Regions from separate parts of the Clostridium sp. AWRP genome, predicted to be linked through region 1. Evidence: predicted binding sites of a transcription regulator. Region 1 holds the regulator's gene; the other holds the start of a gene.
The links. The regulator HrcA, encoded in region 1, represses chaperone genes, less so after heat shock. The targets are predictions, from matches to a motif close to TGTTAGCACTCNNNNNNNNNGAGTGCTAACA.
Positions count from the first base shown of each region.

Region 1 (3,444 bases):
ACCTAAGTCATATACAAATATCTTTTGACTTGTATCAGTTTTATCAAGTCCATAAGCAAGTGATGCAGCTGTTGGTTCATTTATTATTCTACGTACATTTAATCCTGCAATCTTACCTGCATCTTTAGTTGCCTGTCTCTGACTATCGTTAAAATATGCTGGTACTGTTATAACTGCTTCAGTTACAGTTTCTCCTAAATAAGCTTCAGCATCTGCCTTTATTTTTTGAAGTATCATTGCAGATATCTCCTGTGGTGTATAATCTTTTCCATCTATATTTACTTTATGGTTTGTTCCCATTTGTCTTTTTATTGACATTATTGTCTTATCAGGATTTGTTATTGCCTGCCTTTTGGCAACTTGACCTACCAATCTTTCTCCATTTGCCTGAAATGATACTACTGATGGAGTTGTTCTTGCTCCTTCTGAATTTGCTATAACTGCAGGATCTCCACCTTCCATAACTGCAACACATGAATTAGTTGTTCCTAAATCAATACCTATTATTTTTGACATATTAACTTACCTCCTAAATTTAACTGCCTTAAAATTATCTTACATATATTTAATTCAAACAAATTTAATTTGTATGTTTTAAACTTAATTTGCTACTTTAACCATGCTGTATCTGATTATTTTGTCTTCTCTTTTATATCCTTTTTGCAATACTTCTACTATAGAATTTTTATCATATTTATCATCTTCTATATGCATAACTGCATTATGTAGATTTGGATCAAATTCTCCTTCGCAAGGAATTTCCTCTACATTTAATTTTGAAAGGGCATCATTAAATTGTTTCATTGTCATCTCTATACCTTTTTTCAAATCTTCTGCATTTCCTTCTACATTTACTGCCCTTTCCAAATTATCTAATACTGGTAAAACTTCTTTTAATATATCCTTACAAGCATCAGAATAAATATTGTCCTTCTCTTTAACAGTTCTTTTTCTAAAGTTATCATACTCTGCCATAACTCTTGCAAGTCTATCTTTAATAGAATCCAATTCATTTATGACCTTTTTATTTTCATCTTTTAATTTAGAATTTTCTTTTTTCAATTCTCCCATGAAATTTATCTCTTTATCTTCTGTTTCTTCTAATTCCTCTTCTGAATTATCCTCTGTGCTTTCATCTACACTTTCATTATCTTTATCTTTTTTTTCATTTTCTGAATCATTTTCACATTCTTCATTAAGGTCTTTTACATTATCACCTTTATCCTTTAACATTTAAATACTTCCTCCAATCTAACATTTATACCTATTTTACAAAATTTATTCTATTTTTCATCAGAATAGGCATTACTTAAAATATAATTCATTTCCTTTACTACATTTGCAAGTATCGATATGACTTTAGAATAAGGTATCCTTGTAGGTCCTATGACTCCAATTTCACCTATAGGTCTTTCATTCAAACTGTAAACAGCAGATACAACACTGCAATCTTCTGCACCTTCTGTATAATTTTCCTTACCAATTTTTACTGAAATATTTGAATTACTGTTCAGTAAGCTGCTAACTTTATCTTTATTATCCATCATAGATAAAAATTCTCTTGCCTTTTCTATATCCTTATATTCCGGATAATTAAAAATATTTGTAGCCCCCTGGGTATATATATTGGAATTATCTACACTATTTAGACTATCATACAATGCAGAAATTATATTATTGAATATGTCTTCATATCCTTGGAAATCATTTTTTAAATTATTTATAACTTCTAAATTTATCTGTTCAGCACTTAAATTCTTTAATCTGATGTTTAGCATATTACTTAATTTAACAAGAGTATCATCTGAAATAGTTTTTCCTACCTTTATCAAATTGTTCTTTATAATACCACTATCAATTATAAGTACCAATAATATATTGGTGCTTGATTCAATGTTTATTAACTGTACATGCTTTATATAACCCCTTTTAACTGAAGGTGCTCTAACTATAGAAGTAAGTTTGGTGAGCTCCGATAAAAGACAAACAGCCTGCTTTAATATTTTATCCACCTCAAATAAAGCTGCATCTATAATCTGTGATTTTATTATATACATTTCTTCTTGGCTCAAATTGGGTATCTGCATCAATTTGTCAACATACAACCTGTATCCATTATTGGAAGGTATCCTTCCTGAAGAACTGTGAAGTTGTTCTAAATAACCCATTTCCTCCAGATCCGCCATTTCATTTCTTATAGTAGCTGAACTTACACCTAAATTATATTTTTTAGCTATGGTTCTGGATCCAACAGGCTCAGCAGTATTTATATAATCATTTACTATTGCCTGAAGTATTTTTATTTTTCTTTCATCCATTTCCATAATATCACCTCTTTATTAGCACTCATTGTTGTTGAGTGCTAATTGCTATGATTAAAAAATATCACTCATAATTTTTTTTGTCAATACTATATAACTATATTTTAAAGGTAAATAATATGTTTTTTATAATTTAAAATAGAATTCATTGAGGTTTCTCAGATTTACTTAAAATATCTAGCTCACTTGAAATTATGTCAATATAAAATCACACATTACACTGTTAGATACTTCTATTCCTCTTTTGCTTAAGTACAGCATATGTCCCTCTTTTATTAAAATACCCATCTTTATGTACTTTTCAATTACATCCCCATATACAGAATAAATATTCTTGTTAAATCTCCTATAGAAATCTTCTGTAGAAATTCCATCTATTTTTCTAAGACCCATAAATACAAATTCCTCCATACTGTCACAGATAGAATTTTTATGTTTATCTAATCTTAAAAACTGGTTCAAATTTCCCTGTAAAATATATTCTTCTATATTTGGGGTATTTCTATACCTATAACCATCTACATAAGAATGGGCACCTGCCCCACAGCCTATATATTCCTCCATGTTCCAATAAATTAAATTATGTTTGCATTTTCTATCTTTCTTTGAAAAATTGGATATTTCATATTGTTCATATCCTATTTTAGACAAAAAATCAAGTGTGAAATAATACATCTGTCTTTCTTGTTCTTCTCCAGGCAAATTCAAGTTTTTTAATTGATGTGCATTGTAAAATGGAGTACCTTTTTCCACTATAAGACTATAACAAGATATATGTTCTGGATTCAACTTAACTACATTTTGCAATGATTCTTTCCAATCTTCTATTGTCTGACCTGGAAGTCCAAACATAAGATCTATGTTTATATTTGAAAATTTAAATTTTCTTGCCATGTCATATGTCTTTAAAAAATCTTCTAAAGTATGAATTCTTCCTATACATTTAAGTATAGAATTTTGCCAAGCCTGAAGACCTATACTAAGTCTATTTACTCCCAGCTTCCTTAAAACTTTGAATTTGTCTTCTGTAAATGTACCCGGATTACCTTCCACTGTAAATTCTAAATTATCCTCTGCATTTATTTTCTTTAATGCTTCATATATGTTATTCCAGGATTCTAAT
Region 1 is NZ_CP029758.2:845,125-848,568, reverse strand. Features, by position in the region: gene dnaK (molecular chaperone DnaK) at 1-516, opposite strand, end outside; gene grpE (nucleotide exchange factor GrpE) at 601-1,233, opposite strand; gene hrcA (heat-inducible transcriptional repressor HrcA) at 1,284-2,324, opposite strand; gene hemW (radical SAM family heme chaperone HemW) at 2,514-3,444, opposite strand, start outside.

Region 2 (3,444 bases), 1.5 Mb from region 1:
TCTGGAATTGCATTTATATAAGCAGTTCCGCCTCCTGGTCCCATACCTTCTTCAACACCTGCTTTTGTAGCTGCAAGCGCATCTTCTATTCTTAATTTTTTCTCTTTTAATTCAGTTTCAGTTGCTGCTCCAACTTTTACTACAGCTACTCCACCTGCAAGTTTTGCAAGTCTTTCTTGAAGTTTTTCTTTATCAAAATCTGAAGTAGTTTCTTCTATTTGAACCTTAATCTGGGATACTCTATCTGCTATAGCTTTTTTATCTCCTCGTCCGTTTACTATAGTAGTATTTTCTTTGTCTATCTTTACAGATTCAGCTCTTCCTAAATCCTCTAATTCAGCTTCTTTTAAGTCTCTTCCTAATTCTTCTGATATTACATGTCCTCCAGTAAGTATTGCTATGTCCTGAAGCATTTCTTTTCTTCTGTCACCAAATCCAGGTGCTTTTACTGCTACACAAGTAAATGTTCCTCTTAACTTATTTACAACTAAAGTTGCTAGTGCTTCTCCTTCTACGTCTTCAGCTATTATAAGTAACTTCTTTCCTTGTTGAACTATTTTCTCAAGTAATGGTAATATGTCTTGAATATTTGATATCTTCTTGTCTGTTATTAATATATATGGATCTTCTATTGCAGCTTCCATTTTTTCTGAATCAGTAACCATATATGGGCTTAAATAGCCTCTATCAAACTGCATACCTTCAACTACGTCTAATTCAGTTCCCATAGTTTTTGATTCTTCAACAGTTATGACACCTTCGTTGCCTACCTTTTCCATTGCATCAGCTATTAATTTACCTATTTCTTCATCAGAAGCTGATATAGCTGCAATTCTTGCTATATCTTCTTTTCCCTTTACAGTTGTTGAAACTTTCTTAATTTCTTCTACGGCTTTGTCTACAGCCATCTTTATACCTTGTCTTATAAGCATTGGATTTGCTCCAGCTGTAACATTTTTTAAGCCTTCTCTTATTATTGCTTGCGCAAGCAAAGTAGCTGTAGTTGTTCCATCTCCTGCTACATCATTTGTCTTTGTAGCAACTTCTTTTACAAGCTGTGCTCCCATATTTTCATATGGATCTTCTAATTCTATTTCCTTTGCTATTGTAACACCATCATTTGTGATAAGTGGTGAACCAAATTTCTTATCAAGTACTACATTTCTTCCCTTAGGTCCAAGTGTAACTTTTACTGCATTTGCTAACTTATTTACGCCTTCTTGCATTGATTTTCTTGCATCTTCACCGAATAAAATACTTTTTGCCATAAAAAACCCTCCTTACAATTAACCGTTATATAAATACTTGTTTTTCTGTTTGAATTAATCAACTACTCAATTATAGCTAATATGTCGTCCTGTTTTAAAATAGTGTACTCTTGTGCGTCTATTTTTACTTCATTTCCAGCATATTTGGAGAATAACACCTTATCTCCTACTTTTACTTCCATTTTAACTTCTTTTCCGTCTACTGTTCCACCAATTCCTACTGCCACAACTTCTGCTTCTTGTGGTTTCTCTTTAGCACTTCCTGGTAAAACAATACCGCTCTTTGTAGTTTCCTCAGCTTCCAATTTTTTAATTACAACTCTGTCTCCAAGTGGTCTAATTTTCATCTAAACCCCTCCTTAAAAATATTTAAATGTATTTAAAATTAATTTTTAGCTTTTATTGTTAGCACTCATTAATTGTGAGTGCTAATACAATTATTATAATAATGAATAATATATATATTTTCAAATTTAAATTTACCAGTTATTAACCTATTTTACAGTAAAAATATTGATTATTCTTTAATTAGATAGCTATTTCGCTTTATTACTATTAATTTCATACATATCTTAATATATAAACTTTTCATATGTAAAACCATATCCATTATTATCTTCCAATTAGGTTTATATATACAAAATATCTAAAATTTATCCGATGACTACCTGCACTAAGAAGCCTGTTAATAAGCATCAGGTGGAGTCAAAACTCCATCTGATGCCAAGAATTCTGTTTATTAAAAAAGCAATAAACAATCCAATTAAAGTTGTTTATCGCTTTCTGAAGTTCTATTTTTCGTTATCTTAGCTATTATTTTTTCTCCTTTTAGCACGCCTATTACAAATAAAAGTGTCATTGTGACTCCTATTAATATAAGAACTATTTTATTTCCAGTATATATTTTTGATCCAAAATATGCTGAAATAATTACTCCAGGCAGCCTTCCTAAAGTTGAATAAAATATAAAATGTTTAAAGCTAATGTTTGATATTCCACATATATAAGCTAGAACATCCTTAGGTATTCCTGGAATTACATATAACAAAAATACTATAAAGTTTATACTTCCTAAGTTCAACATTTTACGAAAAAATTTTAAATCCTTGTCAGATATTATTTTGTTTACAAGCGGCTTTCCATAAATTCTAGATATACTATAAGCTGCTATGCTGCCAAAAGTTATGCCTAAAATTGATATAATACTTCCAAACAATGTTCCATATATATATCCTCCTGCAATTTGAACAATCTCTCCAGGTATAAAAAAAGCAACTACCTGCAAAAATTGAACAAACAAAAATACTACTATCCCATATTTGCCATAGGACATAATCCAATTCTTTATTTTATTTGGATCTCTAAATATATACATGTATTTATTATAATATTCATATGCAATTCCAATTAATATAAACAATATAATTGCTAACACTATATAAGATCTATATTTTTTTAAAATTCTTTTTAATCTTTTCAATCCATACCACCTAATTTAATGTAATTAATATTCATTATGTTCAATTTATTTTGTTATATACTTTAAATCTTATCACAATTTTTTGTATAATTTATTAAACTTTATTTAACAATATCAGTATTCTAACTTAAAAATCAACTTATACGCAGACATATTTTTAAGTTAACACTTAAGAATGAATAGTGAATGTTAATTTTTAATTGCTAAAAATATCCGTAGTATAAGTTGATTCTTGCTTTACAAACCTTATAGTTTATCTCTCTAGATTTACATCTCCAAATTCTTTAAGTTTTTCATTAGAAAGCACAGATTTTTTATCAGATTGTTTACTAAATTTAATCAATTGTCCTCTAGCTTTCATAGAAGAAACCATAGTAGCAGGTCCACCAATACATCCACCTTCACACATCATTCCCTCTATAAAATTACCCGGGAGTCTCCCAATTTTAGCTGAATTCATAGCTTTTTTTATCTCATCTTTTCCACTTACCTTTACAGGCTCAAATTTAATATCTATTTTCTCTTCTCCTATATAATTTTCTATAGCTGCTGTAAGGCCTCCACCTTGTGCAAATCCTCTTCCATACACAGATGCATCGTCTATTGGCACATCTTCACAATTTTCTGGATCAACATCAAAAGCACCAAACAAAGCTGCTATTTCTTCAAAAGTCATAGCATAGTCTACTGCCTCTT
Region 2 is NZ_CP029758.2:3,957,928-3,961,371, forward strand. Features, by position in the region: gene groL (chaperonin GroEL) at 1-1,268, opposite strand, end outside; gene groES (co-chaperone GroES) at 1,331-1,615, opposite strand; gene DMR38_RS18520 (TVP38/TMEM64 family protein) at 2,032-2,748, opposite strand; gene DMR38_RS18525 (4Fe-4S dicluster domain-containing protein) at 3,002-3,444, opposite strand, start outside.
Region 2: groES (co-chaperone GroES) is a predicted target of HrcA. The motif match lies at 1,672-1,702, and genes of this name have one in related genera.